DNA from 2 places in the Marinobacter psychrophilus genome. Region 1 is predicted to be linked to the other one. Evidence: predicted binding sites of a transcription regulator. Region 1 holds the regulator's gene; the other holds the start of a gene.
The links. Region 1 encodes LexA, which represses DNA repair genes until DNA is damaged. Its sites were predicted from a motif close to CTGTNTNNNNANACAG; they were not measured.

Region 1 (11,436 bases):
ACCACCAATCAGAATACGGTCAATCAGGCTGGCGGCTTTGTCGTTACCCAGAGCCTGGGTCAGCATGGCACGAATGTAATCGTCGTTGCCCACGCCCAGGCCGGTTTGGCCGCCCACGGCGTCGATAAAATTGTTGAGCACGCCACTGACATCGTCTTTGCTGATATCCCGCATTTGTGCCATTGCCACGCCAACCCTCTGCACTTCCTTCGGGCCCATGTGCTTTAGCACTTCCGCGGCGTCGGCTTCGCCCAGCGACATCAACAGAATGGCCGCCTGCTCTACCCGCGAAATTTTGCGTGCGGCCTTCGGCGGCGCGCTGGCGACGCCTTGATTTGCCTGATCAGTCATCAACATTCACCCATTGGCGCATTACCTGTGCAACCCGTGCCGGATCTTCGGCAATCAGCCCTTTCAGGGCGTTCAACTGTCTATCATAACCCCCTGTGCTGCCGGGTAAAAGCAGGTCGTCTTGATTGGCCATAGCTTGGCGCAGAGAATCGCCGCCTTCGATGCCGTCCAGATCGCCGTAACCTCCATTACCGCCACCGGCCAAGCCTTTATTGCCGCTCGCCAGATTTTTCAGGGTGGGCCGCAGCAGGCCCAGTACCAGCACCAGAACCACCAGGCCGGCCAGAACCTGTTTCATCAGGTCCCAAAACCAGGGTTGCTGCCAAAAACTGGGGGCCTCATATTCCAGCACCTGTTCCGGGGCAAACGCGGTATTCATCACTGTAACGCTGTCACCGCGAGCCGCCGAATAGCCCACTGCATCACGTACCAGCATGCTCAGGCGCTGCAACTCCTGCTCTGGCCAGGGCTCGAAGGTAACCACACCGGTGTCTGCATCTACCACTCTCAGGTCATCCACCGCCAAGGCGACGGTCAGGCGTTTGATCCGGCCCAGTTCTTGGCGGACGTAGCTAACGGTGCGATCCATTTCGTAATTGCGGGTGGATTCGCTGCGCACATCGACTGGCGCCGGTGCAGGTTCGGCACCGTCAGCATTAGCGCCGGCATTGGCCTGTTGCGGCACACTGGCGTTCGCGGGGGGCTGGTTCGATAGCGCTCCGGGAATGCCAATCGGGCCGCCACCAGCGCTGCGCCTTTCGGTTAGCTGACGTTCGCTGCGCACCGCCTGCTGTTCCGGGTTGAACAATTCTTCAGCTCGTTCCACCGAAGAGAAGTCAAGATCTGCGGACACCTCGGTGCGGTAGCGGCCGTCCCCTACAATCGGCGAAATCAGCGAAGACACCCGGCGGCTCAGGCGTTCTTCCACCCTATCGGTGTAGTCGTACTGGTCAGACATACGATCAGTGTCGGTGTCAGCGTCGGCGCCGGTCAGCAAATTGCCGTTCTGATCAACCACGGTCACGCCGGACTTGGTCATCATCGGCACGCTGCCAGCCACCAGATTAACAATGGCAGCAATGTACTCCTGCTCCGGGTGGCGCCCTGCAAACACTTCCAGAAACACCGAGGCTGACGGCTCGTGGGCATCGCGGATAAACACCGAACGCTCCGGAATGGCAAGGTGCACTCGGGCGCTGCGCACGCCGCGCATGCTGGCAATGGTGCGCGCCAGCTCGCCTTCCAGGCCACGGCGATAGCTGATGGTTTCCATATATTGGGAGGTACCCAGGCCACGGTCTTGGTCCAACAATTCAAAGCCCAGAGTTTTTTGGTCGGTGACGCCTTCAGCTGCAAGCCGCAAGCGTGCGTTATACACTTGATCGGCCACCACCAGCAGTGCACCGCTGCGCGGGTCCATTTTATAGTCGATTCCGCTGCTGTCCAAAATGCTGGTCACGTCCTGCGGGTTGTACGATGACAAGTCACCCAGGACCGGCTGGTAATTGGGTTCCTGGGCCCACAGCACCACCGCCACGCCCAGAGCAACGCTGGCTGCCAGCCCTACCATCAGGCCAACCTGACGCAGCAGGTCCAGTCTGTTGAAGCCCATGAAGGCGCGGCTGTTTGCTGCGGGGGCCGCCGGCGAATTCGATTGTGTGGTCTGTGCAGGCACGCTGGCCATGATGCTGCTCTCCGGTTAAACCTTGATCCGATGGACTAACAAAATCCTGAAACGCGCTGAAATGAGACGCGCCAGTTATACCGGCATGTTCATGATGTCTTCGTAAGCTTTGACGACCCGGTTACGGACCTGGGTCAGCGCCTCAAACGACACCGATGATTTCTGCGCGGCAATCATTACCCGGGTAATGTCCACGTTGGGCTCGCCCATGTCGTAGGCTGTACGCAGATCACCCGCGGTTTTCTGCGCATCCGCCACATTGCCAACAGCCTCCCCCAGCATAGAGCTAAAACTTGCCGTTCCATTGGTTTCGCCTACTTCGCGCGGGCCATCCATACGGCCGCGCACAGATTGAGTCTGCTCTACCTGCTGGTTCTGCGTCATTTGCGAACGCAGGTTGCGGATGTCGGCAAGAACACTGTTGATATCGGCGCGCTGAACCATAACTTTCTCCCGGGCTACCCAGATGACATTGGGTTATCTGTCTCGTTACCGAAGAATTAGCAAAGCCCAGACCAACTTTTTTAAAGTGTTTTTAATCAGTAATATACCTTTTCCTTAACGCACCGAAACCTCAACTTTATAAGGTGGGAATGGATAAGCGTCGAAGTTTTGACAGGAATCGAGGAGCCTGCGGCTGAACCAAAAAGGCACCCAAAAGGGTGCCAGGAAGGAGTGCTACATAAAAAATGGTGCTGAATAAAAAGAAGTACTGCGTAAGAAAGCGGTTAGACAAACCGGCGACCCCTAAATCAGGCCAAAGCCATTTCCGCCTCAAGATCAATACCGGCGTCACGAATTTGCGCCAGCTTGTAGCGCAAGGTGCGGGGGCTAATGCCCAACTGCTCGGCGGCGCGGTTACGGCGACCACGCTCCTGGCGCAGAGTCTGAATAATCAGTCGGAATTCCTGCTGGCGCAGATCGCCCTCAAGTGTCCCTAGAGAACCTTGCTGGTATGCCATGGCTCCCGCGCTGCCAATGGCGTCGGGCACGACCGGCTGCGAAACCAGATCCGCGGCGTGCGCATCAGCGGTAGCCGATTCTACCTCTACTTTTGTGGCCGCTGATACCATGGGCACTGTTGGGGCAGCGGGTACCGCCAAGCGCACGCTGATACCTAAGTCCAGGCACAGGTCGTCAACGTGAATCACATTGCTCTGGTGCAACACCAGCGCTCTTTGTATAGCGTTATCCAATTCACGTACATTGCCCGGCCAAGGGTGGGCCAGCATCGCCTCGCGGGCGTCAGCCGCAAACCTGACGCCATTGAGCTTCAATTTGCGGCTGTGATTTTTCAACACCGCATTGGCCAAAGGAATGATGTCCAGCGGCCGCTCACGCAGCGGTTGCCAATGCATTGGAAACACCGTCAGTCGGTAGTACAGGTCTTCACGAAAACGGCTGTCACGCACGTGTTCGGCCAGATCCCGGTTTGTGGTGGCAATCACCCGCACGTCCAGGGCAATGGTTTTTCGCCCACCTACCCGCTCCACTTCCCGCTCCTGCAGCACTCGCAGCAATTTAGATTGCAAACCCGGATCCATTTCCGACACTTCATCCAGCAAAATCGTTCCGCCGTTGGCTTGCTCAAATTTACCGGGTGATGACGCGATGGCACCGGTGAAGGCACCTTTTTCATGGCCAAAGAGCATAGCTTCGAGCATATTCTCAGGAATAGCCGCGCAGTTTATGGCAATAAAAGGCTTGTTGGCGCGGAGGGAATGCTGGTGAATATAGCGCGCAAGCACCTCCTTGCCGGTGCCGCTTTCACCTGAAATCATGACCGTTGAATCGCTTTTGGCTACCTTGGCTGCCAGCTGGAACATGCGCTTGCTGATAGGGTCTTCTGCCACCGGTTGATCGCTATCAGCCTGGCGCTTGCCGCCGGTAATTTTGCTAACCGCATCGACTAGGGTATGGCCTTCAAAAGGCTTTACCAAGTAATCAATGGCACCTGCCTGCATCGCCGATACTGCATGGCTAATCTGGCCGTAGGCCGTCATCAGCATCATCGGCAGTCCCGGGTACAGGCGCTGTACTTCAGCCAACAATTCGTGGCCAGACAGCCCCGGCATATTAACGTCGCTAACCACCATATCGACTGGCACCTGGGACAGCTGCCGCAGAGCTTCGTGGCCGTCTGCCGCCTCATGAACGCGAAATTTGGCCAGTTCCAGGGTTATCACCAAGGCTTCGCGCAGGTCACGGTCGTCCTCAACAATCAGAATCCGGGGCTTGGTCATGGTGCTGTTCTCCACTGCGTATTCGATAGTGCGTGCCGGTGCGGCTCGCCAGATTTGATCAAGTGCTGTTATTAATTCGTGCGATTCAACAATGGCAGGTGAATCGTGGCCTGAGCTCCGCCTTGGCCGTTTGATGTCATCGCAAAGCGGCCTTGATGTGCGTTCACTACCGCTTGTACAACCGCCAGACCAAGGCCGGTGCCGTGGGATTTTGTGGTGTAGAACGCTTCTTGCAAGCGCGGAGCCATAACCGGGTCAAACCCCGAACCGTTATCGCTTACCTCGATGGCCAGCTCATGATCACAGCCGCGAAGGTTCAGGCGCACGCTGGCTGCCCCGGCTTCAATGCTGTTGTTGACCAAATTTGTACAGGCACCTACCAGGGCGTCACGGTTACACAACAGGTGGCCCTCAGCCTCCCGGATGTCCAGAATTAGCTGGGTGCCACTACGTTCAGCAATAGCGTCTACCGCAGACTTCAGTGCAACCGCCAGAGTGGTTACCGACAGTTCTTCTGCCAAACGGGTTTCACCGCGGGCAAAAATCAGCATGTCGCGCACCTGCTGTTCCAAATGCGACAGGCGCGACATCAGTCGATTGGCGCAGCGCTGGCGCATTTCTTCATCCAAATCGGCTTCAGTCAAGTGACCACCGTACAGAATCGCCGCCGACAGGGGTGTGCGAATCTGATGGGCCAATGACGCGACCATCTTGCCCATCGCAGATAAGCGCTGAGCATGAGCCAACTGAGACTGCAGCTGTCGGGTTTCGGTCATATCTGTCAGCAATATTAACTGGCCGGGCTGATTTTCCATGGTGCGAATTTCAATGCTGACGCGGCGACCGTCTTTCAGTGAAATTTCGTGCCCGTCGTCCTGGCGTGGCGCAAAGCAGCGCTGAATCACGCCAATCCAGTGCTCGCCATTCAGCGGCTCACCCAAAAGGCTGGTGGCCGCAGGGTTGGTTTGGGTAACCACACCCTGGCTGTCCAGCACCACCACACCGGCTGGCAATGCCTTCAACAGAGTGGTGAGTTGGTCTGCCAACTGTTCTTTTTTCTCCAGCTCTTGCTGACGCTGCAGGCTCTCTTCCGATAATTCGCCGGAAAGCTGATTAACCCGGGATTCCAGAGTGCGGTAAGAATCGGTAATCTGGCGCGACATGCGATTGAACATGTCCAAAGCGGAGTCTACCGCTTCATCACTTTGCTGTGGGAATAGCGCCGTTACCTTGCCATTCACATCGGCGGCGGCGTTAGCCGGTGCATTGGTCTGCCCGATTGCAAATTGTGCATGATTCATAACCCTTTCCCTTACCCAAAGTGATCGATATTGCTGCTGCGCAGACCGCTCACTGGTGATTCGTTAAGATTCACCAAGCTAGCTTCATGCCAACTCAATATTTCTTAATCTTTTCAATGGTAAAGGATTTTCACAAAAAGGCAGATGACGGGTTTCCGTCACTTTAAAACGACAAAAGCGCCAGCGGTTACAAACCGTTGACGCCATTTCGAGAGTGCTTCACCGATGTTTTTAGCTGCCTGATTAAACCTCAAGGGCATCGTGCCCTCAGACTTCGCCAACCTCTTCACGAAGACCGTACTTGCGGACTTTTTCCACCAAGGTGGTGCGGCGGATACGTAATTTTTCCGCAGCCCGGGCCACAACTCCGCCGGCTTCGTCAAGCGCCTGCTGGATCAATTCGCGCTCCAGGTTACCCAAATAGTCTTTCAAATCGAGCCCATTAGCCGGCAATAACGTCGGTGAATCTAACCCAACCAAGCCAGACGGAAAAGATGAAAGGTCAGGCTCATCAAAATCGACGTGGTCTTCGTCATGGTCGTCAACGTAGCGGAACTTTTTTGGCAGTTCCTGCACACCAATCACCCCAAACGGGTTCATGATGGCCAGCCGCTCTACCAAATTGGCCAGCTCACGCACGTTACCGGGCCAGTCGTGACGGCACAAATTGAGAATGGCAGCGGAGTTCAGGCGCAACGATCCGCGGTTTTCTTTTTCCATGCGCGCCACCAGTTCGTTGATCAGCAGTGGAATATCCTCAACCCGATCACGCAAAGCCGGCATCTCAATGGGAAACACATTCAGCCGGTAATACAAATCTTCGCGGAAGCTCCCAACTTGAATCATGTCTTCCAAGTGTTTGTGGGTGGCGGCGATGATACGAACATTAGCAAACTTAGTGTGGTTACTCCCGACCCGCTCAAACGTACGCTCTTGCAAAACCCGCAGAATCTTTACTTGCATATTCAACGGCATATCGCCTATTTCGTCCAGAAACAGGGTGCCGCCTTCGGCCAATTCAAAACGACCCACACGAGCGGCAATCGCGCCAGTGAACGCGCCTTTTTCATGGCCAAACAACTCGCTCTCCAGCAGTTCCGCTGGAATGGCGCCGCAGTTTACCGGCACAAAGGGTTTATCACGTCGGCTGGAATGGTAATGCAAATTACGTGCGACCACTTCTTTGCCGGTACCGGATTCGCCCGTCACCAACACGCTGACTTCTTTGTCTGCTACCTGTTCCATCAACTGGCGTACCTGCTGCACTTTGCGGCTGGTGCCGACCAGTGAGCGGAACAACTGAACACCGCGTATCTGGCCGCGCTTGCGGGCCCGGCTATGGTGGTCGTGGAAAACCTGGGCACGGTATAGCGAATCAATAAATTTGGTGTAACCAAATGGCCACGCCAGGCGCGCAATAATTCGCCCAAGCTGCTCTTCATTCAGACCGGAAAAATCAGAGCCACCAATACACAGCACGGGGATACAGGGAGACCATTGGCATACGGCTCTGATCGTGGCTTCGGCGTTGGCATCGTCGCCTTGCACAATAACCACAGAGACCGCCTCTGCGTCTTTGTCCGCGGCGCCTAACAACACTTCGCGTGCCTTACTGCCCGTCAACCAGCTTTCTTCGCCGAGAAACTCGAGAATGGTCGTAATATCGCGGCAGCGATCGGCAGCATCACTGAACACCAGCACTGTGTTGGATTTCAACATTCCAGGCGATCTCTTGTCGGTTTTGAGCAACATTTAAGACCTTAACTGCCTCGGAGTCAATTTAATGACGCCAAACCCTAAAAATCTTGCTGATACGCGCCAGCGATCTGGCGCTGCCCGCAATCTGGCTGAATAGCTACTGCCCTATCTGGCTCAGGGCGGAGACGAAGACACTTTACCGTAGGCTTTGGCTGCGCTGCTATTACGGTTAACTTCTTTCAATTCGAGCTGTGCGGCAGCCTTGGCCCGGTGGGCAGAGCCGTCAGCAGCGTCGACAAACTGCTGCACCTTCTGTAATTGGCTGCGCACGATTTCAGCTGGCAATTGCCCTTGTTCCAACGCTTCAAGCAGGGGCTCGATAGCGGGCTTTATCTCTGGGCTCAGGCGACTGATTAGCTCCCAGTTCTGATCTTTCAAAGCCTGCTGCATGTGCTCAAGCAGCTGGTCTAGATGTACCATTGCAGGATGGTCTGCGGCCATTGTTCATTGCTCCTGTTCAATGATCTACAAACGGGTGCGAAACCCAGTGTGCTAACAATTGATCATGTTACACCTTAGCGACGCACAACAGCACAACCTAAGGCAACCGCGGTGAGTCACCACGGCCTAACCCCGGCAAACATCTCAGGTATTTGTTGTTTGATTTGGACGGACATTTCAACGCACAGCTACGATTTTTTCGGCGGCATTCGATTGTTCAGGCAAACTTCTCAAAACTGCAGTAGACAGCGGGCACCACAGCTTTGAAACTGTTATGGTACGCTGATTAAGTCTCGTTTCAGCGGATTCTGGTGCGCGTGAATTTCACAGCGTCCATTACGCTCATATTAATCGCAACAACAGCAGTCTCGAGGGTATATGGCAGCAGCGTGGCATTCCCATCTTGCCGGTAAACTGGCACTGGCGCAGACATTGTTACGACTTGCTGTTAACAGCAATCAACCCTTACAGCAGGAAGCCTGCAAGCAAGGTGTCATTGAGCTCATGCTGCGATCGCGAAGGCTCCTGCTATATACCCTCGCAGAGTGCTATCAGCAACGTAAAGGGCAACCCCAGAACATTGACCAACTGGGCAAACTGATCGGAGCCGATGCGCCGGAAGTTCAGCAACTTCTGGCACTGCAAGCTAACGCTGACAGTTGGTGGAACCATCTGGAGCAACTTGGAGACGCGCAGAACCGACCACCTGCGGCAAAAAAAACCATCAGCAACGACAATATTATTGCCGTCACTGCGGCCGTTGGCGCAGACCGTTCGCTCTCATCAGTTCAAGCCAGCCTAAACGCAATAAAGCAATTTTCAGCCGATGTGGAAGCAAGACACAGCGAGTGGTGAGACATCCCCGCGTACACTTTTCCGTTGGCGAACATAAAGGTTTGGATCATGTCACCATCGTTTTTTGAAATTATTCAACTCAGCAATGGCGACTACGCTTTGCGCCGCGTTGACGACGACGGCGCGCCATTGGTGCGTATCAGTTTTTCCGAAGAAGCCAAAGACATGATGGACGACCGCCAGATGCAAGTGGCCAAAGCCATGATTGCCGCAGGCATTGACGCAGCGGGCGATAGCGCCCAGGACTTGGACGAGGATATCACCGACAGCGGCAGCGACGCTGAGTGGTTTGATGCGCCCCACAGCCCAACGCTGCACTAACGCTGCACTAACGCTGCACTAACGCTAACGTAGAACTCTGGTAGCGCTGGCGCACTACTTTTTACTAACGCTGACGCAAAACGACGCCGTGGCTATTGCCCGCGGCGGATGCCGCCTGGAGTGCCTCGAAACACGCTTTGTTCAGTTTTTCGGTCCACAACACCACCGCATGACATGTGCCCACGCTGAGGGCTCGCTCCGCCAACTTGAGCGCCGGATGCTCGGCGCTGGAACGCAAAACCAGCAGCTCACCCGCAATAATGCCGTGCATTTTTTGCCATTTGCTGACCAGCTCTTGAGGTGGGTCAATCCATGCCAACCAGCGCTTTTCTTGGTTCAGCTGGGTCAGCATTGGCAGTAACAGTTGAAAATTTTCCACCTGGCCTTGGGGCAAGATAATTTCAGTGACGTTACCAACCAACACCGGGGCTGGCAGGGGTTGAACTCGCACAGGCTGCGCCTGCTCTGCCACTCGCGCTGCGATCTGTTGCTGATATGCAAGATTGCCGTTAAAGCTCAGTTGTTCCATGATTCCCCGCCCTTCTTTGTGTCGGTTTACTATCGCTACGGATCAGTGCAGGTCTGAGCGGCGGATAACACCAACGCCCAACCCTTCAATGAACAGATCCTGCTCGGTCAGATCCACTTCAATCGGTGCGAAGTCTTCGTTTTCCGCCACCAGATACACTTTGTTACCTTCTTTACGAAAGCGCTTCACAGTCACTTCATCACCTACCCTGGCCACCACAATCTGGCCGTTGTGAACGTCCTGAGTGCTGTGCACTGCCAGCAAGTCACCGTCTAGAATGCCGATATTTTTCATGCTCATACCACGCACTCGCAGCAGGTAATTCGCCGCCGGCGAAAAAAAACCGGGCTTTAACGTGCAGTGGTCTTCCACGTGTTCCTGAGCCAAAATCGGACTACCAGCTGCCACTTGGCCAATCACCGGCAAACCCAGATCCTGCTCGCTTTCTGGCAGGCGAATACCGCGGCTGGCGCCGGGCACCATTTCAATAGCGCCTTTGCGTGCCAAGGCCCGCAAATGCTCTTCTGCCGCATTGGCGGAGCGAAAACCCAGCTCAGCTGCAATTTCGGCGCGGGTGGGCGGATACCCGGTTTCATCCAGGTAACGGCGGACAATATCCAGCACTTGGGACTGCCTGGCAGTGAGTTTCATATTCGGGGTCCGCTGCGTCATAAAATACCCTGTTTGTTTATACAGTGATTTGACTATATACAGTGTTTTATCCAGTGTAAACCCCGTTTATGGCATTTTCCCCACTTGCTCGATTACCAGACTCAGGCACCTGATATGCTATGGTGATTCCGTCGTTACAGGCCGCGCTTGCAGCGCTGGAAACTGATTTAAGGATGTAATAATGACGCAAAAGAACGTCTGCAAAGCGCCCTCAGTAACCCACACTGCCAGCGGAGCAGAACGCCGGGTTGGTGTAGAAATCGAGCTTTCGGGTTTAAGCTATGAAGCGCTGGTGCACGAAGTCGCCAATCTGCTGAACGGCGCGCCGCAAATTCGGTCGCGCTACGTAACCGCAATAGACACGGCACTGGGCGAGTTCGTGATCGAACTGGACTCTGATCCCATTAAAGATCTGGACCTGACCGGGGCCGGCGTGCCGGAAAGCCTGCACGAGCTTGGTGGGCAGGCTATGGACGTAATCGACGCCGCGGCCGAGCGTATCGTGCCGCTGGAAATTGTCGGGCCGCCCATCGGTTTTTCTCAGGTGGAAGAGGTTGAGCGGCTGGTCAAAGAACTGCGGCAACTTGGCGCACTGGGCAGCCGCGATTCCATTTATTATGCCTTCGGACTGCAACTGAACCCGGAACTGCCAGATTTACAGGCGCCCACCATTACCCGATATTTACAGGCGTTTGCAGGCTTGTACGAGTGGCTGAAAAAGCGCCACCAACTGGATATCAGCCGGCGTTTTACACCCTATATAGAGCCCTGGGCGCCTCACTACACAGAACTGCTCATGAAAGATGACTACGCGCCATCTTTGGAACAGCTAATGGAAAACTACCTGCAACATAACCCTACCCGAAACCGGGCACTGGACCTGCTGCCGCTGTTTGCCCATCTGGATGCACCGTTGCTGGCCCGGTACGTAGAAGACTCACGCATCAAAAAACGGCCCACCCTGCATTACCGGCTACCGGATTGCGACGTCGACAACCCGCAATGGAATTTCTCTTCGGTATGGAATGATTGGGTAATACTGGACGACATTGCCAACAACAGCGAAGACCTCGCGCAGCTTCGGGCTCATTTTCGCGATTTCGGCACTATCAGCTTGCACAATCTGACCCACAGCAAAGCGGAGACTATTCACCACTGGATCGAACACAAAGGCTATGTCTGAATCGATATCTGAACGAATGAAAGAAGAATCTCCGCCCGGGCTGACCATTGGCATCAGTGGCCCGCGCCGACGCGGACCGGCCCAGCGGCTGATTGCCC
Region 2 (11,436 bases), 1.7 Mb from region 1:
TTGCTAACGAACAGGTGTTGATGGCACTGGGCTGCCACTTGTGGCAAGTGGGTGACACACAACACCTGGCCGTTTTCGCCGAGTGCCCGCAGTAGTTTGCCAACGACTTCGGCGGTGCCACCGCCAATCCCCACGTCTACTTCGTCGAACACTAGTGTCGGTGTGGTAGAGGTTTGCGCTACCACCACTTGAATGGCCAGACTGATCCGCGAAAGCTCGCCGCCCGAGGCGACTTTCGCCAGTGGTCGCGCTGGCTGGCCGGGATTGGCGCTAACCAGAAATTCGATGTCTTCGTGGCCATGAGCCGCCGGTTCGTCACGGTTGTCGGCCAGCTGCGTTACAAACTGCACATTAGGCATGCTCAGTTGAGCCAATTCTGCTGCTACGCGGACGTCCAGATTTACCGCCACTTGCCGGCGCAACTGTGTCAGTTCATCGGCCAGCGCGTTGTATTCCAGTAGCTGCTCGTCCAATTCTGCCTGAAGCTGCTCCAGACTGCCTGCGCCGCCGTCCAGATCGGCCAGCTCGCCGTTCAGCCGCTGGTGCAGCTCGAACAGTTGTTCGGGCATGATGCGATGCTTGCGCGCCATCTGATAAATCGCACTCAAGCGATCTTCTATTTCTGCAAGGTGCTGCGGGTCGGCTTCGTAATCATCAACAAAGCGGCGCAGATTGTCGCCGGCTTCGCTGATTTGTATCTGCGCTTCGCCCAGCATTTGCAGAGTGTCGGCCAGCGCTGGAATTTCCGTTGGCAGCTGCCCAAGTTGCTGGAGCACCTGGCGCACCAGTGCGGCAGCGCTGGTGTCGTCTTCTGAGCACAGTAAAGCCGCCTGATTGCTATGGTGCAAAATGGTGTCAGCCTGGCTTAACTCCTGTTGTTGCTGTTCCAGCTGCTGCTGCTCTAGCTCTTGCAGATTCAGGCGATCCAGCTCTTCTACTTGATAGCGCAACAGTTGCAGTCGGGCCTCAGTTTCATCGGCGTTGTTTTGGCGCTCGACCATTTTTTGGCGGGTTTTATTCCACCTACTCCAGGCTTGACGGGTTTGCCCTGCCAGTTCATCGGCCCCGGCGTATTCATCCAGCAAGGTGCGGTGGGTATCCTTGCGCAGTAAGGATTGATGTTGGTGCTGGCTGTGAATGTCCATTAGCAGGCCACCCAGTTCTTTCAAGTGGCTTAGCGGGCAGGGTTGGCCGTTGATGTAGGCGCGGGAGCGGCCGTCGCGGCTGATGGCGCGGCGTAAAATGCAGTCGTTATGATCGTCCAACTCTTGCTGTTCCAGCCAACTGCGCGCAGCCGTAATAGCTGAAATATCGAAGGTGGCGGTAATGTCAGCCCGCTTCGCACCATAACGCACGGCGCCGGCGTCTGCGCGTCCTCCCATGGCAAGGCCAAGCGCATCCAGCACAATCGATTTGCCGGCACCGGTTTCCCCGGTAAGGGCGGTCATGCCTTTATGGAAGTGCAGTTCCACCCGTTCCGCGATGGCGTAATTGGAAACCGTTAGCTGTGTGAGCATGCTGAAACCTCCGCTCGATGTCTGGATACTGTTTTTTCATACAGTGACTGTAAATATATACAGGCTTTTGGGTTGATGCAAACTCTGTGGTGTCAACTTTGTTGCAAAATGCATCGCGTATTGGTTGAAACTGCGTCGCGGGGCCCCATATCGACTTGCAAATACCTCGTTCCGGCCGTTATGGCGGTTTTCTGATTATAGAGAGTAGGCCGTGGTCTTACCGGCCGTATTTTATTCACCAGGAGTAGTCATGAGCACTGACGAAGAACGCAACGAGCAATTTGTAGATGAGCTGCAACAAGCCGTAGACAAAGCCGCAGAAGAAAACGTAGAAGCAGCCGAGGGAGAGCCAGAAAGCTCGCCATCCGCCGACCTTGAAGCACTGCAGGCGCAGGTCCAAGAGTTTCAGGAGCAGGTGCTGCGTTCGCATGCAGAAATGCAGAATGTACGCCGTCGCGCTGAGAACGACGTTGAAAAAGCCCACAAATTTGCGGTAGAAAAGTTCGTCAAGGAACTGTTGCCGGTGGTAGACAGTCTGGAAAAAGCGGTTGAAAGCACCGAAGGCCATGAATCTTCCGGCGACTTGGTGGCGTCCATTCGCCAAGGCGTAGAGCTTACCCTCGATATGTTCTTGTCTGGCCTCAAGAAGTTTAACGTTGAGCGCCTGAATCCTGTCGGCGAACCGTTTGATCCGCAATACCATGAGGCGATGTCTATGGTGCCAGCGCCCAACGCCGAGCCAAACAGCGTGGTTGCGGTTATGCAGAAAGGCTATTTGTTGAATGGCAGGGTTGTACGGCCAGCCATGGTGATGGTGGCCAAGCCTCAAGATGCACCAAAAATTGATGAGCAGGCTTGAAAAATAGCTTAAAGCGCCAATATAGCTTTTAACCAGAACAGTCCGGAGTGATCCTCCGGCCCCAGCATTCAGAAAGATTTGGAGTGATTCAATGAGCAGAATTATCGGTATTGACTTAGGCACAACCAACTCTTGCATCGCCGTTATGGACGGTGGCAAGGTCAGGGTTATTGAAAATTCCGAAGGCGATCGGACTACGCCATCGATAATCGCCTATACCGACGACAACGAAATTCTGGTGGGTCAGTCTGCCAAGCGTCAGGCTGTTACCAACCCGTATAACACTCTTTATGCGATCAAACGTTTAATCGGCCGTCGTTTTGAAGACGATGTTGTGCAAAAAGACATCAAAATGGTGCCTTACAAGATCGCCAAGGCTGATAACGGCGATGCTTGGGTCGATGTAAAAGGCCAGAAAATGGCTCCGCCGCAGATTTCTGCGGAAATTCTGAAGAAAATGAAGAAAACCGCCGAAGATTACTTGGGCGAGAAAGTGACTGAAGCCGTTATTACCGTTCCGGCATACTTCAACGACAGCCAGCGCCAAGCGACCAAAGATGCGGGCAAAATTGCCGGTCTCGACGTTAAGCGTATTATCAATGAGCCGACTGCTGCTGCTCTGGCCTACGGCATGGACAAGAAAGGCGGCGACCGCACCATCGCGGTTTACGACTTGGGCGGTGGTACGTTTGACCTGTCGATCATTGAAATTGCCGATGTAGACGGCGAGCACCAGTTTGAAGTGTTGGCCACGAATGGTGACACCTTCTTAGGCGGCGAAGATTTCGATATGAAAATCATCGAATTTCTGGCCGACCAGTTCAAAAAAGACAGTGGTATTGATCTACGTGGCGACTCATTGGCCATGCAGCGTCTTAAAGAAGCCGGTGAGAAAGCTAAAATCGAGCTTTCCAGTAGCCAGCAGACCGACGTGAACTTGCCGTACATTACCGCTGATGCCAGCGGCCCCAAGCACATGAACGTCAAGTTGACTCGTGCCAAGCTGGAGTCGTTGGTGGAAGACCTGGTACAGCGCACTCTTGAGCCGTGTAAAGTCGCTCTGAAAGACTCGGGTCTGAGCCTCGATCAGATTGACGAGGTGATTCTGGTGGGCGGCCAAACCCGTATGCCGCTGGTGCAGGAAAAAGTAAAAGAGTTCTTCGGTAAAGAAGCTCGCAAAGACGTTAACCCAGATGAAGCCGTTGCTATGGGCGCCGCCATTCAGGCCGCCGTATTGTCTGGCGATGTGAAAGACGTACTGCTGCTGGACGTAACACCTCTGAGCCTGGGTATCGAAACCATGGGTGGTGTTGCCACGTCGCTGATCGACAAGAACACCACGATTCCGACCAAGAAGTCGCAGACTTTCTCTACCGCGGACGACAGTCAAACAGCGGTAACCATTCACGTGGTTCAGGGCGAGCGCAAGCAAGCTACGCAGAACAAGTCACTGGGCCGTTTCGATTTGGCTGATATTCCGCCTGCACCGCGCGGTGTGCCGCAGATCGAAGTGACTTTTGACATCGACGCCAACGGTATTCTGAACGTGTCTGCCAAAGACAAGGCGACCGGTAAAGAGCAGTCTATCGTGATCAAGGCGTCGTCCGGCCTGAGTGATGAAGAAATCGAGAAAATGGTGCGTGACGCCGAAGCAAACGCTGACGAAGACCGCAAGTTTGAGGAGCTGGTTCAAGCCCGCAACCAGGGCGATGCCATGGTTCACGCGGTGCGTAAAACCTTAAAGGACGCTGGCGATAAAGTCAGCGACAGCGAGAAAGAGTCGATTGAAGTTTCTGTAACTGAACTGGAAGAGGCGCTGAAAGGTTCTGATAAGGACGACATCCAGGCTAAGACCGAGAAGCTGACTGAAGTTTCTGGCGAATTGGCCAAGAAGATGTACGCCGATCAGGCGGAGCAGGGCCAGCCGGCGGAAGGGCAGGAAAATGCCCAATCGAACACCGCTGATGACGCTGTTGACGCTGAGTTCGAAGAAGTGAAGGACGACGACAAGCGTTAATCGATTGACCTAGATTTTGCCAGTAGTTGGAAAACGCGGGTCGCTCCCGCGTTTTCCTCGTTATAACCACGGGATTTGAAGCATGGCCAAGCGCGACTATTACGAGACTCTCGGCGTGAGCCGGGACGCGGACGACAAAGAAGTAAAGCGGGCGTATCGCAAGCTTGCAATGAAATATCACCCGGACCGCAACCCGGACGATAAAGACGCCGACAACAAATTCAAAGAAGCCAGTGAAGCCTACGAAGTACTCGCAGACGCTAACAAACGAGCGGCCTACAACCAGTTTGGTCATGCCGGCGTTGACGGTCAGGGCAGCGGTGGCTTTGGTGGCGGTAATGGGAATTTCTCGGATATTTTTGGCGACGTATTTGGCGATATTTTTGGAGGCGGTGGTGGCCGTGGCCGCAACACCCGCGGCTCCGATTTACGCTACACCCTGGACCTGGACTTAGAAGAAGCCGTTAAAGGTAGAACGGTTAAAATCACCATTCCTGGCCATCGTGAATGCGAAGCCTGTGATGGCAATGGTGCCGAGAAAGGCTCGCGTCCTGAAACCTGTGGTACCTGTAAAGGTATGGGCCAAGTGCGCATGCAGCAGGGCTTTTTCACTGTGCAGCAAGCGTGCCCTACCTGCCGTGGTGCGGGTAAGGTTATTAAGAATCCGTGCAGTAAGTGCCACGGTCAGGGCCGGGTGAAAGAAGAGAAAACCTTATCGGTTAAAGTGCCCCCCGGCGTGGATACTGGCGACCGCATCCGTTTGTCTGGTGAAGGCGAAATGGGCATAGAGGGCGGCCCTGCTGGCGACTTGTATGTGCAAATGGCCGTGCGCGAACATTCCATCTTCACCCGCGACGGGCGTAACCTGTATTGCGAAGTGCCCATCAGCATTGTTGATGCCGCTTTGGGTGGTGAGCTGGAAGTGCCAACGCTGGATGGGCGCGTTAAGCTAAAAATACCGGCCGAGACCCAAACCGGAAAATTGTTCCGGCTGCGCAACAAAGGCGTGGCGCCGGTGCGCGGTGGCGGTGCTGGCGACTTGCTGTGTCGGGTGACCATTGAAACCCCGGTACGTCTGACCAAGCGCCAGAAAGAACTTTTGAATGAGTTTCAGGATACCCTCGACAGCGGTGACGGCGACCAGCATGGTCCAAAGAAAACATCGTGGTTTAGAGGTGTGAAGAGCTTCTTCGACGAAACCAAGTTCTGAGGATACGCAGAGGCGATTACTGAGGACTTAAACAGGTGCAAGAACTGAGGGTTTATAGATGAAGGTAGCCATCATCGGTGCTGCGGGGCGCATGGGAAAAGTACTGATCGAAGCCGTTGACGGCACTGATGGCCTGCAACTAGGCGCAGCTATTGTTGAGCCCGGCAATAGCCTGATCGGCGCTGACGCCGGAGACATGACCGGCATCGGGAAAACCGGTGTTGCCATGGCTGGTAGCCTGGCGGACGTGAAAGATGATTTCGACGTGCTGATCGACTTCACCTTTCCAGATCTTACCTTGGAAAACGCTCGCTTCTGCCTGGCCCACGGTAAATCCCACGTTATTGGTACTACCGGATTGTCTGACGTCGAAAAGCAACAACTTGCGCAAGTTGCCGAAAATGTACCGGTGGTGTTTGCCCCCAACATGAGTGTGGGCGTAAGTGTGGTGTTGAATTTACTGCGCACTGCAGCTGCCGCGTTGGGTGACGACTACGATGTTGAAATTATCGAAGCTCACCACCGCCACAAAAAAGACGCTCCGTCAGGCACCGCGCTGCGTATGGGCGAAGTGGTTGCCGATGCGCTGGGCCGTGATCTGAAAGAATGCGCTGTTTACGGCCGCGAAGGCTTCACAGGCGAACGTACGCGCAAAGAAATCGGTTTTGAAACCATTCGCGCGGGCGACGTTGTGGGCGATCACACCGTCCTGTTCGCCACCGAAGGCGAGCGCATCGAAATCACCCACAAAGCCAGCAGCCGCATGACCTTCGCCAAAGGCGCAATGCGGGCCGCGCTGTGGCTGAAAAACAAGCCGGCGGGCTTGTACGATATGCAAGATGTGTTGGACTTGAAGCAATAACGCCACCGGGCGGATTCCTCATGGACAAAAAGCGCCTTATTTTCTATAATAGAGTGCATTAACTGCAGCAAGCGTCGACTTTACAGCACCACGGGAAACATCTTTCCTTCCCGTAGGACAAAACAGCGGGACGGAGCCACCACTCCCTCTCGCTTTTTTGCGACCTGAATTTGCGCCTACGCTCCCGTTCATGACGAACATGACGCCACTCGATGAGGATAGAAGCCTTGAGTACTCCCGCAATCCTTGCACTCGCAGACGGCAGCCTGTTTTACGGCACCGCTATTGGCGCTGACGGCGAAACCAGCGGTGAAGTGGTGTTTAACACCGCCATGACCGGCTATCAAGAAATACTGACCGACCCTTCCTACGCTCGCCAACTGGTGACACTTACGTATCCGCACATTGGCAACACCGGCGTCAACCCGGAAGACGTGGAATCAGACCGCATACACGCCGCCGCTCTGATCATTCGCGATCTGCCACTGGCAGCCAGTAATTGGCGCAGCACCCAGAGCCTGGATGGCTATTTGCGCGACAACAATATTGTGGGCATTGCCGATATTGACACCCGTCGCCTGACCCGAATTCTGCGCGACAAAGGCTCCCAGAGCGGTGCCGTTGTCGCCGGCGAAAGCGCTACTGCCGAACGTGCTCTGGAATTGGCAAGAGTTTTCCCGGGGTTGAAAGGAATGGATCTGGCGAAAGAAGTCAGCTCGAAAAGCATTAGCCACTGGACAGAAACGGAGTGGGATCTGGTCAATGGTTACGGTCAGCAGGACAGCCCACACTTTAAAATCGTAGCTTACGACTACGGTATTAAACTGAACATTCTGCGCATGCTGGCATCGCGCGGTTGCGACATCACCGTTGTGCCGGCACAAACGCCTGCAGCCGAGGTGTTGGCGATGAATCCGGACGGCGTGTTCTTGTCCAACGGCCCCGGTGATCCTGAGCCCTGCGATTACGCCATAAAAGCCATTCAGGACATTTTGGAAGCCGACCTGCCGGTGTTTGGTATTTGCTTGGGTCATCAGCTTCTGGCCTTGGCTAGCGGTGCCAAAACCATGAAGATGAACCACGGCCACCACGGTGCTAACCATCCGGTGCAGTGCCTGGCCGATGGAACCGTCATGATTACTAGCCAGAATCACGGTTTTGCCGTAGACGAGGCCAGCCTGCCGGCGAACCTGAAGGCAACTCACAAGTCGCTGTTTGATGGCACCCTGCAAGGTTTGCGCCGCACCGATAAAGCCGCGTTTAGCTTTCAGGGTCACCCGGAAGCCAGCCCTGGTCCCCACGATGTGGCGCCACTGTTTGACGAGTTTATTCGCTCGATGGAAGCCCGGCGCGCTTAGAGTAAAGGCGAGTGAGGTCAGCCAATGGCCTCGCGCAAACAGGCGCTGCGCACCGCGCTGCAAGACATTAAAGTTGCTGACAGGTTGACCAAGACATGCCAAAACGTACCGACATTAAAAGCATCCTGATCCTGGGAGCAGGCCCTATCGTGATCGGGCAGGCGTGTGAATTCGACTATTCCGGCGCTCAGGCCTGTAAGGCTCTGCGCGAGGAGGGCTACCGGGTGATCCTGGTTAACTCCAACCCGGCTACCATTATGACCGACCCGGCCATGGCCGATGCTACCTACATCGAGCCGATTATCTGGTCAACGGTTGCCAAGATTATTGAAAAAGAAAGGCCTGATGCTCTGCTGCCGACCATGGGCGGGCAAACCGCGTTGAACTGTGCGCTGGATCTGGAAAAGCACGGCGTACTGGCTAAATACGGCGTTGAAATGATCGGTGCTAACGCCGATACCATCGACAAAGCTGAAGACCGCAGTCGTTTTGACAAGGCTATGAAATCCATTGGCCTTGAGTGTCCCCGTGCCGACATTGCTCACAATCTGGAAGAAGCCCACCGCATTGCCGACAACGTTGGCTTTCCGTGCATCATCCGTCCCTCTTTCACCATGGGCGGCTCCGGCGGCGGTATTGCGTACAATCGTGGAGAGTTCGAAGAAATCTGCATTCGTGGGCTGGATCTGTCGCCCACCAGCGAACTGCTGATTGACGAATCCTTGATCGGTTGGAAAGAATACGAAATGGAAGTGGTGCGCGACAAAAACGATAACTGCATTATTGTTTGTGCCATTGAAAACTTCGACGCGATGGGCGTGCACACCGGTGACTCCATTACCGTGGCACCGGCGCAAACCCTCACTGACAAAGAATACCAAATCATGCGTAACGCCTCGCTGGCGGTTCTGCGTGAAATTGGTGTAGAAACCGGCGGCTCCAACGTGCAGTTTGGCATTCATCCGGACACCGGCCGCATGGTGGTGATCGAGATGAATCCGCGGGTGTCACGCTCCTCGGCGCTGGCGTCTAAGGCCACCGGCTTCCCCATTGCCAAAGTGGCGGCCAAGCTGGCGATCGGTTACACCCTGGATGAGTTGAAGAACGACATCACCGGCGGTATTACCCCCGCTTCGTTCGAGCCCAGCATTGATTACGTGGTGACCAAGATCCCACGGTTCACCTTTGAAAAATTCCCCCAGGCCGACGCCCGCCTGACCACCCAGATGAAATCGGTGGGTGAGGTGATGGCCATTGGCCGCACCTTCCAGGAATCGTTGCAGAAAGCTCTGCGCGGCCTTGAAGTAGGCTCTGACGGCTTTGATGAAATGCTGCCGGAATTTGACAGCGAAGAAAGCCGGCAAACGTTAACCCGCGAGCTAAATGTGCCCGGTGCCGAGCGCATCTGGTACATCGGTGATGCCTTCCGCGCGGGCCAGAGTGTGGCGGATATATTTCGCCAGACCCACGTAGACCCCTGGTACCTGGTGCAGATTGAAGACCTTATTAAAGAAGAGCAGGCGCTGCAGGCGTCTGGCAAGGTCGAACTGGACCACGCTACCCTGTTTCGCTTGAAGCGCAAGGGGTTCTCTGACGCGCGTCTGGCGAAGCTGATGGGCGTGAAAGAAGACGCCTTCCGCGCCATGCGCCACGGGCTGGGTATTCGCCCCGTGTATAAGCGTGTAGACACCTGCGCTGCGGAATTTGCCTCAGACACGGCTTACATGTATTCCAGTTATGAAGAAGAATGTGAGTCAAACCCGACTGACCGTGAAAAGATCGTGGTTATTGGCGGTGGCCCTAACCGTATTGGTCAGGGCATCGAGTTTGATTACTGTTGCGTACATGCGGCCCTGGCGATGCGCGAAGATGGTTATGAAACCATCATGATCAACTGCAACCCGGAAACTGTGTCGACCGATTACGACACCTCTGACCGTTTGTATTTTGAGCCGATCACCCTCGAAGACGTGCTGGAAATTATCCACGTTGAAAAACCCAAGGGTGTGATTGTGCAGTACGGTGGTCAAACTCCGTTGAAGCTGGCCCGCGGCCTGGAAGCCGCTGGCGTACCTATTATAGGCACCAGCCCGGACGCCATTGACTGCGCCGAAGACCGCGAGCGGTTCCAGAAGCTGATTGCGGGCCTAGGCCTGAAGCAGCCCGAAAACGCAACCGTGCGCAGCCACGAAGAAGGCGTTATTGCCGCCCGCAAGATTGGGTATCCGCTGGTCGTCCGCCCGTCTTACGTGCTGGGCGGCCGCGCCATGGAAATTGTCTATGGCGAGGAAGAGCTTGAGCGTTATATGCGCAGCGCTGTGCTGGTATCCAACGACAGCCCGGTATTACTGGACCACTTCCTGAACGCTGCGATTGAGGTGGATATAGACGCCATCTGCGACGGCAAAGATGTGGTCATTGGCGGTATCATGCAGCACATCGAGCAGGCGGGTATTCACTCCGGTGACTCGGCGTGTTCATTGCCGCCCTACAGCTTGCCCGCAGATGTTCAGAACGCCATGCGCGACGCCGTCAAACAGATGGCCCTGGCGTTGAACGTGGTCGGTCTTATGAACGTGCAGCTGGCATGGCAAGACGGCGACATTTACGTGATCGAAGTGAATCCCCGTGCATCGCGTACCGTGCCGTTTGTGTCTAAGGCCATCGGCGTGTCTTTGGCTAAAGTGGCCGCACGTGTTATGGCGGGCACATCGTTGGCGGACCAGGGCTTTACCCAAGAAATTATACCGGCGCATTACTCGGTGAAAGAGTCGGTGTTCCCGTTCAACAAGTTTCCCGCGGTTGACCCTATTCTTGGGCCGGAAATGAAGTCCACCGGCGAGGTGATGGGGATTGGCGACAGCTTTGACGAAGCCTTTGGCAAAGCCGTGCTGGCTGCTGGCGAGCGCCTGCCATCCGCGGGCGTTGCCTTCATGTCACTGCGTGATGTCGACAAGCACGGCGCCGAGCACGTAGCGCGCTCGCTGGTTGACTGTGGTTTCACGATAATTGCAACCACCGGCACCGCCGCAGCGCTGCGCAAAGCGGGCGTAGAGGTAGCGTTGGTGAACAAGGTTCACGAAGGTCGCCCGCATATTGTGGATGCCATCAAAAATGGCAAGGTCCAGCTGGTGATCAATACCACCGAGGGCCGTAAAGCGGTGTCGGATTCGTCCCAGATTCGCCAGTCCGCGTTGCAGGCTAAAATCAGTTACACCACCACCCTGGCAGGTGGCGAAGCCTTCTGTCGGGCCATTAAGTTTGGTCCGGAGCGTACGGTTCGCCGCCTTCAGGATTTGCACTCAGGAAAATAAGATTATGTCGGCAAGAGTACCAATGACCACGTTGGGCGAAGCACGCCTGCGTGCCGAGCTGCAGAAGCTGAAATCGGAAGATCGTCCGCGTGTCATCGCATCCATCGCTACCGCGCGTGAGCACGGCGATTTGAAGGAAAACGCGGAATACCACGCCGCCCGTGATCAGCAAAGTTTTATTGAAGGCCGGATTCAGGAAATTGAAGGTAAGCTCGGTGGCGCTCAGGTGATTGATGTCACCACCATCGAAAACACCGGTAAAGTGATTTTCGGCACCACTGTTCATCTGCTGAACACGG

Region 2: the regulator LexA is predicted to act here: its motif matches at 1,565-1,580, upstream of recN (DNA repair protein RecN).

What each region holds. Positions count from the first base shown of each region.
Region 1 is NZ_CP011494.1:1,155,430-1,166,865, reverse strand. It holds gene fliG (flagellar motor switch protein FliG) at 1-351, opposite strand, end outside; gene fliF (flagellar basal-body MS-ring/collar protein FliF) at 344-2,035, opposite strand; gene fliE (flagellar hook-basal body complex protein FliE) at 2,111-2,479, opposite strand; gene ABA45_RS05140 (sigma-54-dependent transcriptional regulator) at 2,788-4,278, opposite strand; gene ABA45_RS05135 (sensor histidine kinase) at 4,350-5,579, opposite strand; gene ABA45_RS05130 (sigma-54 dependent transcriptional regulator) at 5,847-7,298, opposite strand; gene ABA45_RS05125 (hypothetical protein) at 7,452-7,778, opposite strand; gene ABA45_RS05120 (DUF6586 family protein) at 8,157-8,633, shown strand; gene ABA45_RS05115 (hypothetical protein) at 8,682-8,954, shown strand; gene ABA45_RS05110 (cell division inhibitor SulA) at 9,019-9,483, opposite strand; gene lexA (transcriptional repressor LexA) at 9,526-10,134, opposite strand; gene ABA45_RS05100 (amidoligase family protein) at 10,337-11,338, shown strand; gene ABA45_RS05095 (gamma-glutamyl-gamma-aminobutyrate hydrolase family protein) at 11,331-11,436, shown strand, end outside.
Region 2 is NZ_CP011494.1:3,491,004-3,502,439, reverse strand. It holds gene recN (DNA repair protein RecN) at 1-1,517, opposite strand, end outside; gene grpE (nucleotide exchange factor GrpE) at 1,768-2,376, shown strand; gene dnaK (molecular chaperone DnaK) at 2,468-4,393, shown strand; gene dnaJ (molecular chaperone DnaJ) at 4,476-5,603, shown strand; gene dapB (4-hydroxy-tetrahydrodipicolinate reductase) at 5,662-6,465, shown strand; gene carA (glutamine-hydrolyzing carbamoyl-phosphate synthase small subunit) at 6,693-7,823, shown strand; gene carB (carbamoyl-phosphate synthase large subunit) at 7,919-11,137, shown strand; gene greA (transcription elongation factor GreA) at 11,142-11,436, shown strand, end outside.